One region of the Streptomyces fungicidicus genome, then DNA from elsewhere that is predicted to be linked to it. Evidence: predicted binding sites of a transcription regulator. Region 1 holds the regulator's gene; the other holds the start of a gene.

What was found. The regulator HrcA, encoded in region 1, represses chaperone genes, less so after heat shock. The targets are predictions, from matches to a motif close to TTNGCACTCNGNNNNNCNGAGTGCNAA.
Region 2: the regulator HrcA is predicted to act here: its motif matches at 1,447-1,473, upstream of groL (chaperonin GroEL).

What each region holds. Positions count from the first base shown of each region.
Region 1 is NZ_CP023407.1:2,581,076-2,588,451, forward strand. Features, by position in the region: gene CNQ36_RS11640 (nitronate monooxygenase) at 1-11, opposite strand, end outside; gene dnaJ (molecular chaperone DnaJ) at 270-1,409, opposite strand; gene hrcA (heat-inducible transcriptional repressor HrcA) at 1,409-2,425, opposite strand; gene CNQ36_RS11655 (MBL fold metallo-hydrolase) at 2,598-3,326, shown strand; gene CNQ36_RS11660 (DUF3097 domain-containing protein) at 3,361-4,167, shown strand; gene hemW (radical SAM family heme chaperone HemW) at 4,293-5,525, opposite strand; gene CNQ36_RS11670 (SpoIIE family protein phosphatase) at 5,553-7,376, opposite strand, start outside.
Region 2 is NZ_CP023407.1:3,478,856-3,486,231, forward strand. Features, by position in the region: gene groL (chaperonin GroEL) at 1-1,285, opposite strand, end outside; gene CNQ36_RS15645 (cold-shock protein) at 1,585-1,788, opposite strand; gene CNQ36_RS15650 (MoaD/ThiS family protein) at 2,219-2,494, opposite strand; gene thrC (threonine synthase) at 2,542-3,828, opposite strand; SAM riboswitch class I at 3,846-3,993, opposite strand; gene CNQ36_RS15660 (glucosyl-3-phosphoglycerate synthase) at 4,134-5,078, shown strand; gene CNQ36_RS15665 (alpha,alpha-trehalose-phosphate synthase (UDP-forming)) at 5,137-6,552, shown strand; gene otsB (trehalose-phosphatase) at 6,600-7,376, shown strand, end outside.

The DNA.
Region 1 (7,376 bases):
ACGGAGGACATGAGCGCATATTGCCACGTCCCCCGGCCGACTCCGAACGCGCCCTTCCCCCGGGCACGAGGCACTTTCCCCGAGGTCACCGCGCCCGGCCCCGACACCGGGCACCGACCGCGACCGGCACCCGGCGCCGGACGGATCAGCGCCCGTTGAACGCGTCCTTCAGCCGCGAGAACAGCCCCTGCTGCCCCGGCTGACTGTGCCTGCCCGGGGGACGACCCCCGGACCCCCGGCAGGACCCCCGACGCCCGGCGCCAGACAGATCAGCGCCCGTTGAACGCGTCCTTCAGCCGCGAGAACAGCCCCTGCTGCCCCGGCTGGAACTGGCCCGTGGGCCGTTCCTCGCCGCGCAGCTTGGAGAGTTCGCGGAGCAGGCGTTCCTGCTCGGGGTCGAGCTTGGTCGGGGTCTGGACCTCGACGTGGACGATGAGGTCGCCCCGGCCTCCGCCGCGCAGATGCGTGACGCCCCGGCCGTGCAGCGGGATCGACTGGCCGGACTGGGTGCCGGGCCGGATGTCGACCTCCTCCAGACCGTCCAGCGTCTCCAGGGGCACCTTGGTGCCGAGGGCCGCCGCCGTCATCGGGAGGGTGACCGTGCAGTGCAGGTCGTCGCCGCGCCGCTGGAACTGCGCGTGCGGCAGTTCGTGGATCTCCACGTACAGGTCACCGGCGGGACCGCCGCCGGGCCCGACCTCGCCCTCGCCGGACAGCTGGATCCGGGTGCCGTTGTCGACACCGGCCGGGATCTTGACCGTCAGGGTGCGGCGGGAACGGATCCTGCCGTCGCCCGCGCACTCCGGGCACGGCGTCGGGACGACCGTGCCGAAGCCCTGGCACTGCGGGCAGGGGCGGGACGTCATGACCTGGCCCAGGAAGGACCGCGTGACCTGCGAGACCTCACCGCGGCCACGGCACATGTCACAGGTCTGCGCGGTGGTGCCCGGAGCGGCGCCCTCGCCGCTGCACGTGGTGCAGACGACGGCCGTGTCGACCTGGATGTCCTTGGTCGTGCCGAACGCGGCCTCGTCCAGCTCGACATCGATCCGGATCATCGCGTCCTGACCCCGGCGGGTGCGCGAGCGCGGCCCGCGCTGCGACGCCGTGCCGAAGAACGCGTCCATGATGTCGGAGAAGTTGCCGAAGCCGCCGGCCCCGAAGCCGCCCGCGCCACCGGCGCCGCCGGCCTGCGAGAGCGGGTCGCCGCCGAGGTCGTAGACCTGCTTCTTCTGCGGGTCCGACAACACCTCGTAGGCGGCGTTGATCTCCTTGAACCGCTCTTGCGTCTTGGGATCAGGATTGACGTCCGGATGCAGCTCGCGGGCGAGCCGCCGGAAGGCCTTCTTGATCTCCTCCTGCGACGCGTCGCGGCGCACGCCGAGTACGGCGTAGTAGTCCGTGGCCACTACGACTCCGCCAGGATCTGTCCGACGTACCGTGCCACTGCGCGTACCGCTCCCATCGTTCCCGGGTAGTCCATGCGTGTCGGTCCGACCACGCCGAGCTTGGCAACAGCCTCGCCGCCCGAACCGTAGCCCACCGACACGACGGACGTGGAGTTGAGTCCCTCGTAGGCGTTCTCGTGCCCGATGCGCACGGTCATGCCCGAATCCCCCGCCTCGCCAAGCAACTTGAGGAGCACGACCTGCTCCTCGAGCGCCTCAAGGACGGGCCGGATGGTGAGGGGGAAGTCATGTCCGAAGCGGGTGAGATTGGCGGTGCCGCCGATCATCAGACGCTCCTCGTTCTCCTCGACGAGCGTCTCCAGGAGTGTGGAGAGCACCGTCGAGACCGTGCCGCGGTCGTCCGCCTCGAAGGCCTCGGGGAGGTCCTCCACCAGGCTCGGCACATCACTGAAGCGGCGGCCGGCGACCCGGCTGTTGAGCCGCGCCCGCAGGTCCGCCAGGGACGCCTCGCCGAACGGCGCCGGGCAGTCGACCAGGCGCTGCTCGACCCGGCCGGTGTCCGTGATCAGCACCAGCATCAGCCGCGCGGGCGCCAGGGCCAGCAGCTCCACGTGGCGCACCGTCGAGCGGGTGAGCGACGGGTACTGCACGACGGCGACCTGCCGGGTGAGCTGCGCGAGCAGCCGCACCGTCCTGGCCACCACGTCGTCGAGGTCGACGGCGCCCTCGAGGAAGTTCTGGATGGCGCGCCGCTCGGGCGCGGTCATCGGCTTGACGCCGGCGAGCTTGTCGACGAACAGGCGGTAGCCCTTGTCGGTGGGGATGCGCCCGGCACTGGTGTGCGGCTGGGCGATGAACCCCTCGTCCTCCAGGGCCGCCATGTCGTTGCGCACGGTGGCCGGGGAGACGCCGAGGTTGTGCCGCTCGGTGAGCGCCTTGGAGCCGACGGGCTCCTCGGTGCCGACGTAGTCCTGGACGATGGCGCGCAGCACCTGGAGCCTGCGTTCACTGAGCATCGCGCACACCTCCAGATGCCTTCCGACCGAATACTTCCCCGGGACCCCCTGGCACTCTTCGTACGCGAGTGCCAGACCTCCCCGGCCAAGTGTACGGCCGGTGGGTACGCCCCGGGCAAGGCCGGTCCCACGCCGTCGCGCCGGGCGGGCCCGTCCCCGATAGCGTCCCGTCATGACCGTGACTTGGGAAGAGACGGGATGGGAGCAGTTGGCGCCCGGCGTGGGACGGTGCCGGCTGCCCGTGTGGGACTGCACGGCGGGGCTCGTGGTGGGCTCGGACGGCGTGCTGCTCGTCGACGCGGGCTCCGCCCCGGCCGAGGGCGCGCGGTTGCGGACGGAGGCGCGGACGCTCACCGGACGCCGTGTGACGCATCTCGCGCTCACCCACCCCCACTTCGATCACATCCTGGGGGCGCCGGCGTTCCCGGACGCGGAGGTGTTCGGCGCGGTGGGCATGGACGCGGTGCTGTCCGGCCGCGGGCGGGCGGAGCTGCGGGCGGACGCGGTGCGCCACGGGCTGGACGCGCACACGGCGGAGGTGGCCGTGGACGCGCTGGTCGCGCCCCGGCACATGGTGTCCGGCGAGTGGACGCTCGACCTGGGCGGCGGTCTGCAGGTGCTGCTGGCGAACGTGGGTCCGGGGCACACCGCCCACGACCTCGCGGTGCTCGTCCCCGGCTCTCCGGAGGTGGTCTTCTGCGGCGACCTGGTCGAGGAGTCGGGCGAGCCGCAGGCCGGCCCCGACGCCGTGCCGTCGCGCTGGCCGGCCGCGCTGGACCGGCTGCTGGAGCTGGGCGGCGAGGACGCGCGGTACGTCCCCGGTCACGGAGCGGTGGTGAACGCGGCGTTCGTGCGGGCCCAGCGCGACGCCCTGGCGGCCCGTTTCGGCGTGTCGGACTGATCACGGCGGGCGCGCTCCTCGTATCGTCATCAGAATGCGCCAGTACTCCGCCGATCTGACCCCTCCGTGGAAGAAGCCGCAGCCGGTGCCGGAGGTGGCGGCCGAGCCGGGACTGGTGGTGGAGGAGCCCGGCACGGGCTTCTGCGGCGCGGTGATCCGCTGCGAGGCGGGCACGGTGACCCTGGAGGACCGCTTCGGCAAGCACCGGGTGTTCCCGCTGGAGCCGCGCGGGTTCCTGCTGGAGGGGCGCGTGGTGACGCTGGTACGACCGTCCGCCGGTCCGGCGCGTCCCACCCGTACGGCGTCCGGTTCGGTGGCCGTTCCCGGCGCACGCGCGCGGGTCGCCCGGGCGGGGCGGATCTACGTCGAGGGGCGGCACGACGCGGAGCTGGTCGAGAAGGTGTGGGGCGACGACCTGCGCGTCGAGGGCGTGGTCGTGGAGTACCTGGAGGGCGTGGACGACCTGCCGTCCGTGGTGGCCGAATTCGCACCCGGCCCGGACGCGCGGCTGGGCGTCCTGGTGGACCACCTGGTGCCCGGCTCGAAGGAGTGGCGGATCGCGGAGTCGGTGACGAGCGAGCACGCGCTGGTGGTGGGCCACCCCTACATCGACGTCTGGGAGGCCGTGAAGCCGGCGTCCGTCGGCATCGAGGCGTGGCCGCGGGTGCCACGGGGTCAGGACTGGAAGAAGGGGGTGTGCCGGGCGCTGGGCTGGCGGGTGGCGAACACCGGTGAGGCGTGGCAGCGGATCCTCGGCTCGGTCCACTCGTACAAGGACCTGGAGCCCCAGCTCCTGGGCCGCGTGGAAGAACTGATCGACTTCGTGACCGCCGCGGCGTGACGGACGTACCCCGCTGTTTTCAGCCCGTCCGGCGTTTGAGGACGAGGCCCGAAGGGCCGACAGGGGGGTCTGGGGGCGCAGCCCCCAGGGACGGGACGGGAAGGGGCGGCGGGGGCGAGAAAAGGTCAGTCGACCAGATCCCGCACCACCGCGTCGGCGAGCAGCCGCCCCCGCAGGGTCAGGGCCGCGCGGCCCTCCTCGTACGGCTCACGCCGCAGCAGCCCGTCCGCGAGGGCCCGGCGCGCGGCAGCGAGCCCGTCGGCGCGCAGCAGCGACAGCGGAACACCCTCCTCGAGCCGCAGCTCCAGCAGCACCCGCTCCACCCGCCGGTCCTCGTCCGACAGGACCTCCCGCCCCGCCCCCGGCGCACGCCCCTCCGCCAGCGCCGCCGCGTACGCCCCCGGATGCTTGACGTTCCACCAGCGCACCCCGCCCACGTGCGAGTGCGCGCCGGGCCCCGCGCCCCACCAGTCGGCGCCGCGCCAGTACAGCTCGTTGTGCAGGCAGCGCCCGGCCTCGGAGGTCGCCCAGTTGGACACCTCGTACCAGTCGAAGCCCGCCCCCGACAGCATCTCCTCGGCGATCAGATAGCGGTCCGCGTGGACGTCGTCGTCCGTCATCGGGACCTCGCCCCGCCGGATCCGCCGGGCGAGCTGCGTGCCCTCCTCGACGATCAGCGCGTACGCGGAGACATGGTCCGGGCCCGCGCCGATCGCCGCGTCCAGGGACGCCCGCCAGTCGTCGTCGGACTCCCCCGGCGTGCCGTAGATCAGGTCCAGGTTGACGTGCGCGAAGCCGGCCGCGCGGGCCTCCGCGACACACGCCTCCGGCCGTCCGGGCGTGTGCGTGCGGTCCAGGACCTTCAGCACGTGCTGCCGGGCGCTCTGCATGCCGAAGGAGATCCGGTTGAAGCCGCCGGCTCGCAGGGCCGCCAGATAGGCCGGGTCGACCGACTCCGGGTTCGCCTCCGTGGTCACCTCCGCGTCCGCGGCCAGCCCGAACTCCTCCCGGATCGCGCCCAGCATCCGTACCAGGTCGTCGGCGGCCAGCAGCGTCGGCGTGCCCCCGCCGACGAACACCGTGCGGACCTCGCGCGGGTCGTCGCCGAGCACCTTGCGGGCCAGGCGGATCTCGTCGATCAGCGTCTCGGCGTAGTTGTCGCGGGAGGCGAGCACACCGCCGCTGCCGCGCAGCTCGGTCGCGGTGTAGGTGTTGAAGTCGCAGTAGCCGCAGCGGGTCGCGCAGTACGGGACGTGCAGGTAGAACCCGAGGGGGCGGTCGGCGGCCCCGGCGAGCGCGGAGGCGGGCAGCGCGCCGTCGGCGGGGACGGGCTCGCCGTCGGGGAGTGCGGAAGGCATGTGCTCCATTGTCCCGCACCGGCCGGGTCACTCGGCCTGGAGCACCAGGAGGGCGAGATCGTCCGCGGGCGGCCGGGCTCCGAACTCGTGCACCAGCTGCGTGATCCGTTCCGCTATCGGCTCCGCGTCCATCCCCGCGCATCCGGCGAGCGCCGCGGCGAGCCCGTCGCCGTCGTCGAACTGGCGGGAGCCGGAGCGCCGCTCGGTGACCCCGTCGGTGACGCAGAGGAGGGTGTCGCCGGAGTACATCTCGAAGGTCTCGCCGGCGTACGCGGTGTCCTCGACGACCCCGAGCAGGGTCTGCGGCTGGGCGACCGTGCGGACGGTGCCGTCGGGGGCGAGCAGCAGGGGCAGGGGGTGTCCGGCGGAGGCGAGGGTGCAGCGGACGCCGCCGTCGAAGGGGACCAGTTCGCCGTAGAGGAGGGAGAGGAAGCGCGTCTGGGGGCCGTCGCCGGGGGCGGTCGGGCGGGCGCCCGCCGCGACCAGCGCGCGGGCGGCCGCGTCCGCCGCCTCGGTGGCGTCGTCAAGGAGGAGCTGGTTGAGGCGGTCCAGGACGTCGGCGACGTGGTAGCCCTCGCGGGCGAGCAGCCGCAGCCAGGGCCGGGCCAGTCCGATGACCACGGCCGCCTCGGGGCCCTTGCCCTGGACGTCGCCGACGGCGAAGCACCAGCGGCCCTGCCCGGCCGGGAAGAGGTCGTAGAAGTCGCCGCTCGGTCCGCCCTTGTCGCAGGGCTCGTAGACGAGGGCGCTGCGCACACCGGGGATCTCGGCGACGGCGCCGGGCAGCAGTCCGCGCTGGAGCACGGCGCTGATGGTGGCCTGGCGGGAGTACTGCCGGGCGGCGCCGATGGCGAGCGCGACCCGGCGGCCGAGGTCTTCCACCAGGCCGGTGATCTCGTCGGGGAAGCGGTCGATGCCGCCCCGGCCGATCACCAGCGTGCCGAGCGGACGCCCGCCGGCGACGAGCCGGTAGGCGAGGGAGGTGCCGGGGGAGCCGCCGGCGCCGGGGGTGTCGAGCGCCTCCTCCGGCCAGGGGTAGGGGGCCGGTCCGGGGTGCAGCGGATCGGTGCGGCGGGGCGGGTTGCGCTCCAGGGAGCGGGTCAGTTCCTCGATGCGGTCCTCGCCCGCGTGCCAGACGCGGGCGAGGCGGGAGCCGCCGGCCCGGTCCCCGTCGTTCCAGCCGCCGTGGCCGCCGGTCTCGTCCTCCAGCCACACCGCGCACCAGTCGGCCAGCCGCGGCACGATCAGCTGTCCGGTGAGCGAGGTGACGAGGTCCTCGTCGAGCTGCCCGGCGAGCAGGTCGGAGGCCTCGGCGAGGAAGGACAGGGCGCCGCGCCCCAGCCACGTCCCGTCCCGTCCGGGCCGGCGGGCGAGCCAGTCGTCGCCGTAGGAGCCGCCGCGCCAGGCGTCCCGGGCGGGAGCGGGCGGCTCCTGCGCGAGGAACCGCGCCGCCCCCAGGTCGCGCGCCGGCGTGCGCTCCCCCGGGTACGCCTCGCTCGCGTCGCCCGCCGTGTACCCCCCGGCGGCCAGCCGCGCCCACACCGTCTTGCTGCCCGGACGGTAGGTGATCCCCCAGGCCTCGGAGAGCGCGGCGACCAGACGCAGGCCGCGCCCGTACTCGGCGATGTCGTGCGCCGGCGCCTCCTCCTCGTCGCCCAGCGGCGCGCGGGAGGGGTGCAGGTCGGCGACCTCGACGACGAGTGCGCCCGTCGCCGCCTCCAGCCCGCACCTCAGCCGCACCTCGGTGCCGGCGTGCACGACGGCGTTGGTGACGAGCTCGCTGGCGATCAGCGTGGCGTCGTCGCCGACCCGGCCGGTGAGGTGCTCGGCGCCGGGCAGGGCGAGCTGGGC
Region 2 (7,376 bases), 900 kb from region 1:
GCTCCAGCTTCTCGAAGACCTGGGAGGCCTGCAGCAGGGCCACGCCACCACCGGCGACGATGCCCTCCTCGACGGCCGCCTTGGCGTTGCGCACGGCGTCCTCGATGCGGTGCTTGCGCTCCTTGAGCTCCACCTCGGTGGCGGCGCCGGCCTTGATGACCGCGACACCGCCGGCGAGCTTCGCCAGGCGCTCCTGCAGCTTCTCGCGGTCGTAGTCCGAGTCGCTGTTCTCGATCTCGGCGCGGATCTGGTTCACGCGGCCCTGGACCTGGTCGGCCGAGCCGGCACCGTCGACGATGGTGGTCTCGTCCTTGGTGATGACGACCTTGCGGGCCTTGCCCAGCAGGTCGAGCGTCGCGTTCTCCAGCTTGAGGCCGACCTCCTCGGAGATGACCTCGCCGCCCGTGAGGATGGCGATGTCGCCGAGCATGGCCTTGCGGCGGTCGCCGAAGCCCGGGGCCTTGACGGCGACGGACTTGAAGGTGCCGCGGATCTTGTTGACCACCAGGGTCGACAGGGCCTCGCCCTCGACGTCCTCGGCGATGATCAGCAGCGGCTTGCCCGACTGCATGACCTTCTCCAGGAGCGGGAGCAGGTCCTTGACGTTGGAGATCTTGGAGTTGGCGATCAGGATGTACGGGTCGTCGAGGACGGCCTCCATACGCTCCATGTCGGTGGCGAAGTACGCCGAGATGTAGCCCTTGTCGAAGCGCATACCCTCGGTGAGCTCCAGCTCCAGACCGAAGGTCTGGGACTCCTCGACGGTGATGACGCCTTCCTTGCCGACCTTGTCCATGGCCTCGGCGATGAGCTCGCCGATCTGGGTGTCGGCGGCGGAGATGGAGGCCGTGGAAGCGATCTGCTCCTTGGTCTCGACATCCTTCGCCTGCTCGAGCAGGGCGCCGGAGACGGCCTCGACGGCCTTCTCGATGCCGCGCTTCAGGGCCATCGGGTTGGCGCCGGCGGCGACGTTGCGCAGGCCCTCCTTGACCAGGGCCTGGGCGAGAACGGTCGCGGTGGTCGTACCGTCACCGGCGACGTCGTCCGTCTTCTTGGCGACTTCCTTGACCAGCTCGGCGCCGATCTTCTCGTACGGGTCCTCGAGCTCGATCTCCTTGGCGATGGACACACCATCGTTGGTGATCGTGGGGGCGCCCCACTTCTTCTCGAGGACGACGTTGCGGCCCTTGGGGCCGAGCGTCACCTTGACGGCGTCCGCGAGCTGGTTCATGCCGCGCTCGAGGCCGCGCCGCGCCTCCTCGTCGAACGCGATGATCTTGGCCATGTGAAGTGGTCCCTCCAGGACTGGGGGTGATTCCTTCGGACCGCGCCCGCGCCCGCGACGGACGGCTCGCCGGCCCCGTGGTTCCTTCCCCACACGGCCTGCGGGCCTCACCGACCCGGTCCTTCGTTGTCACTCTCACCTTCAGAGTGCTAACGCAATGATTAGCACTCGACCCATGCGAGTGCAAGCGCCTTCGGGGAGTCGCGGGGCCGCTCAGCCGCGCGCGAACACGGCGAAGGGCCCGCACCCCGGGGGTGCGGGCCCTTCGCCGGCAGAAGATCTTGCGGCAGGTAGCGCGTTCAGGCGCTGAGACGAACCATGTCGGCCTGCGGGCCCTTCTGACCCTGCGAGATCTCGAACTCGACCCGCTGGCCTTCTTCGAGGGTGCGGTAGCCGTCCATCTGGATCGCGCTGTAGTGGACGAAAACATCCGCACCACCGTCGACCGCGATGAAGCCGTACCCCTTCTCCGCGTTGAACCACTTGACGGTGCCCTGAGCCATGCCTAACTCCCCTATTACTGGCCCTTGCACGGATCCGCACTTCGCGGATCCGGGTCAGACCTCACCCCCCAACGGTTGGGGGCGTGCGCCGGAACGCGTCGACCGCGGCTGAATGTATCTGTCCAACTGCCGTCTGCAACAGGTCAATCGGACGAGAAATCTGGACTACACCGGTCCGGAATGTGGCGAGAATTCACCTGAATCCGGGGCAAGTCGGGCCGCATATAGGGCGCAAATGCCGCGAAAGGGGCCCGCAGTTTGGCTGCATCCAATCGGGCGGGCGGCAGGAATTCAATGTTTCCGATCAGTGGATCGGGAGCGCGTTCCCCAACCCTACCGTGCTCAATCCAATGGAATTGCCCCCTCCGCTTCTCTTACGGAGGGGGCAATGCGCCGAACGCTCGGTAACCGTGATTACCGAAGGTAATGATCAGCCGCCGGCGACCGCCGGAATGATGGAGACGCCGGCCCCGTCCGGGGTGGCCGTCTCGAGGCCCTGCTCGAACCGCACGTCGTCGTCGTTGACGTAGACGTTCACGAAGCGCCGCAGCTTGCCCTGGTCGTCCAGCACCCGGGCGGCGATCCCGGTGTGGTTCTTCTCCAGGTCCTGGATGACCTCTCCCAGGGTGGTGCCCTCGGCACCCACCTCGGCCTTACCGCCGGTGTAGGTACGCAGGATGGTGGGGATACGCACGGTAACGCTCACAACAAAACCTCCGGTCAGGTGACTTGCCCAGGGGGCGGACGAACGACTCAGCCGAGCCCGGCCGCACGGAAGGACTCCAGGTTGGGACGGATGGTCGCACTCATCCCCGTGCCGGCCACCGCGTCCAGCGTCTTCAGACCGTCCCCGGTGTTGAGCACCACGGTGGTCAGGGACGGGTCGAGCGCCCCGCTCTCCAGAAGCTTCCTGGTGACTCCCACGGTCACCCCGCCCGCGGTCTCCGCGAAGATCCCCTCGGTCCGCGCGAGCAGCCTGATCGCGTCCACGACCTGCTCGTCCGTCACGTCCTCCACCGCCCCGCCCGTCCGGCGGGCGATGTCCAGCACGTACGGCCCGTCGGCCGGGTTCCCGATCGCCAGCGACTTGGCGATCGTGTCCGGCTTCTGCGGGCGCACGACGTCGTGTCCGGCCTTGTACGCGGTGGACACCGGCGAGCAGCCCTCGGCCTGCGCGCCGAAGATCCTGTACGGCCTGTCCTCGACCAGCCCGAGCCCGATCAGCTCCTGCAGCCCCTTGTCGATCTTCGTGAGCTGCGAGCCGGAGGCGATCGGGATCACGATCTGGTCGGGCAGCCGCCAGCCGAGCTGCTCGCAGATCTCGTAGGCGAGGGTCTTCGACCCCTCGGCGTAGTACGGCCGCAGGTTGACGTTGACGAAGCCCCAGCCCTCTCCGGCCGGGTCGCCGATCAGCTCGGAGCAGAAACGGTTCACGTCGTCGTAGTTGCCCTCGATGCCGACGAGCTCGCCGCCGTACACCGCGGCCATGACGACCTTGCCCTGCTCCAGGTCGTGCGGGATGAACACGCAGGACCGGAAGCCGGCGCGGGCCGCGGCGGCGCCGACCGCACCGGCGAGGTTGCCGGTGGAGGAGCAGGAGAGGGTGGTGAAGCCGAAGGCGCGGGCGGCCTCGATGGCCTGGGCGACGACACGGTCCTTGAAGGAGTGCGTCGGGTTGCCGGAGTCGTCCTTGACGAACAGCTTGCCGGCGTCGACGCCCAGCTCACGGGCGAGGTTGTCGGCCTGGACGAGCTTGGTCCAGCCGGGGTTGAGGTTGGGCTTGCCGGCCACGTCCGCCGGGACGGGCAGCAGCGGCGCGTAGCGCCAGATGTTCGCGGGTCCCGCCTCGATCCGCTTGCGGAGTTCCTCGGTGTCGTAGGCCGAGAAGTCGTAGGCGATCTCCAGCGGGCCGAAACACTCCTCGCAGGCGAAGACGGGCCCGAGGGGTACGCGGTGACCGCACTCGCGGCAGGAGAGCGCCGCTGCGGGGCCGAGGTCCACTGCGGAATCGGTGGTGGTGGCAACAGTCTGCACAGCCATGGAGGCGAGGCCCTTTCTCCTCATCTTCCTCACGGCGCACCTCGCCGTGAGACGGATTTGGCACCTTCCCTAGCCGGGAGCCTCGCCACGTCCGTGTGACAAGAACCGACTGGAGGGTTGCCGGGGCTTCATCGGGCCGTATCCCTCTGCCCCTCTGGATGAGCGGTGTTCAGTTGTGGTGCGCGCGGTGACCCCGGCATGCGGTGGTCATCGGCGTTGTTCAAGACTGTAACCGAAGGCCTGCATGGTTGAGATAGTCGTCCGAACCGCGAGATGGATCACAGGCCAGTGAGGAGCCGGGGACCGTGCTGGAAGAAGTCGAGCGCTGGCTCATCGACCGTTCCTGGTCCGTGGCCGACCGACCGCTCCACCGGATCCTGGCGGCGAAACGCGCCACGGGGCAGACGGTGAGCGTGGTGCTGCCCGCGCTGAACGAGGAGGCGACCGTCGGCGACATCGTGTCCGTCCTCCGCCACGACCTGGTGCTCCAGGTGCCGCTGGTCGACGAGGTGGTGGTGGTCGACTCCGGCTCGACCGACCGCACGGCCGAGGTGGCGGCGGCGGCCGGCGCGACCGTGGTGCACCGGGACGCGATCCTGCCGCGTCTGGCGGCGGTGCCCGGCAAGGGCGAGGTGCTGTGGCGCTCGCTGCTGGTCACCTCCGGGGACATCGTCTGCTTCGTCGACGCGGACCTCAGGGAGTTCTCCTCCGACTTCGTCTCCGGCATCGTCGGCCCGCTGCTCACCGAGCCGGACGTACAGCTGGTCAAGGCCATGTACGACCGCCCCCTGGGCTCGGCCGCGGGCCAGGGCGGCCGGGTCACGGAGCTGATGGCCCGCCCGCTGCTGAACATGCACTGGCCCCAGCTGGCCGGCTTCGTGCAGCCGCTCGGCGGCGAGTACGCGGCCCGCCGCACCCTGCTGGAGCAGCTTCCGTTCCCGGTCGGGTACGGCGTGGAGCTCGGCATGCTGGTCGACGCCCTGCACCTGGTGGGCCTGGACGCGCTCGCCCAGGTCGACGTCGGCGTCCGCAAGCATCGCCACCAGGACGGCCAGGCGCTCGGCCGGATGGCCGCCGCGATCTACCGCACCGCCCAGCTCCGCCTGGCCCGCGGCCATCTGATCCGCCCGTCGCTGACCCAGTTCGAGCGGACCGGCGACAACTTCGAGCCCCGTACGTACTCCGTGGACACGGAGGAACGGCCGCCGATGGCGGAGATCGCCGAGTACCAGGCGCGGCGGGTGGCCTGAGCCGTATACGGCCGAACCGTGCGTTTGAGGTGCCGGGGGCCGGGCTAGGTTGAGGCGTATGGCTTCAAGCTTCGGTGCTGCTCAGGTGCTGGTCGCCTCCAATCGGGGACCGGTCTCGTACGAGGTTGCGGACGACGGGTCGCTGCGCGCCAAACGGGGCGGCGGCGGGCTGGTGTCCGGGCTGTCGGCGATCGGGCCGGACGCGGGGGCGCTGTGGGTGTGCTCGGCGCTGTCCGACGGCGACCGGGAGGCCGTGCGGCGCGGGGTGGGCGAGGACGGCGTGCGGATGCTGGACGTCCCGGCGGACGTCCACGCGGACGCGTACAACGGGATCGCCAACTCGGTGCTGTGGTTCGTGCACCACATGCTGTACCAGACGCCGGTGGAGCCGGTCTTCGACGCGGAGTTCCGCCGCCGGTGGGCGTCGTACGAGGCCTACAACCGCGCGTTCGCCGAGGCGCTGGCCGAGGAGGCGGCGCGGGGCGCGGCGGTGCTGGTGCAGGACTACCACCTGACCCTGGTCCCCGGGATGCTCCGCGAGCTCCGCCCCGATCTGCGCATCGGCCACTTCTCGCACACGCCGTGGGCGCCGCCGGAGTACTTCCGGATGCTGCCCGACGACATCGCCGGACAGGTGCTGCGCGGGATGCTCGGCGCCGACCGGCTCGGCTTCCTCACCCACCGCTGGGCGGACGCGTTCACCGCCTGCTGCGAACGGTTCACGGACGGGCTCGGGGACACCGCGGTGGGGGTGCACGGGCTGGGCGCCGACGCCGACTTCCTGCGTGCCCGCTCCCACGAGGCGGACGTCGAGGAGCGGATCGCCGTGCTGCGGGAGGAGATCGGCGCCGCACCCGAGGGCGGGCCGCGCCGGACGATCGTCCGTGTGGACCGCACCGAGCTGTCGAAGAACATCGTGCGCGGCCTGCTGGCGTACCGGCAGCTCCTGGACGACCACCCCGAGTGGCGCGAGCGCGTCGTGCACATCGCCTTCGCCTACCCCTCCCGGCAGGATCTCGCCGTGTACCGCGACTACACCGCCGAGGTGCAGCGGATCGCCGAGGAGATCAACGAGCGGTACGGGACACCCGGCTGGCGGCCGGTCGTGCTGCACGTCAGGGACGACTTCGCGCGCTCGCTCGCCGCGTACCGGCTGGCCGACGTGGCGCTGGTCAACCCGATCCGCGACGGCATGAACCTGGTGGCCAAGGAGGTCCCGGTGGTCTCCGACGCGGGCTGCGCGCTGGTGCTGTCGCGGGAGGCGGGCGCCCACGAGGAGCTGGGCGAGGACGCGATCACGGTCAACCCGTACGACGTCGTGGAGACCGCCGGCGCCCTGCACGAGGCCCTGGCCATGAGCCCGGAGGAGCGCGCCGACCGCGGCAAGCGCCTGGCCGCGGCGGCGACCGCGCTGCCTCCGGCACGGTGGTTCCTGGAGCAGCTGGACGCGCTGCGGGACCGGAAGCCCGGCTGACCGGACACGCAGGCGTGCGAGGGCGCGGGCGCGGATAGGTTGACGGTATGGATTCCACCGACCCGCACGCCACGCCGACGCCCGCCACGCAGGCCGGACGGGAAGGGCTGGAGGCGCTCCTCTCCCGCCCGGGGAAGGCACTGATCGGGCTCGACTTCGACGGGACGCTCGCGCCGATCGTGCCCGACCCGGAGCAGGCCCGCGCGCACCCGGACGCGGTGCCCGCGCTCGCCGCGCTCGCCCCGAAGGTGGCCGCGGTCGCGGTCGTCACCGGCCGCCCCGCGGGTGTCGCGGTACGGCACGGCGGCTTCGCGGGCGTGCCCGGTCTGGAGCACCTCGTCGTCCTCGGCCATTACGGCGCCGAGCGCTGGGACGCCGTGACCGGTGAGGTCACCGCCCCCGCCCCGCACCCCGGGGTCGCCGCCGTCCGCGCGGAGCTGCCCGGCCTGCTCGACCGGGCCGGGGCCTGGCAGGGCACCTGGATCGAGGAGAAGGGCGGCCGGGCGGTCGCGGTGCACACCCGCAGGGCCGCCGATCCCCAGGCCGCGTACGAGGCGCTGCGCGAGCCGCTCGCCGGGCTCGCCGCCCGGCACGGGCTAGTCGTCGAGCCCGGCCGCCTGGTCCTCGAGCTGCGCCCGCCGGGCATGGACAAGGGCGTCGCCCTGAGCGAGTACGCCCGGGAGATCGGCGCCGGGTCGGTCCTCTACGCCGGGGACGACCTGGGCGACCTCGCCGCCTTCACCGCCGTCGACAAGCTGCGTTCCGCCGGTGTGCCCGGGCTGCTGGTGTGCAGCGGAAGCGACGAGGTCACGGAACTGCGCGAC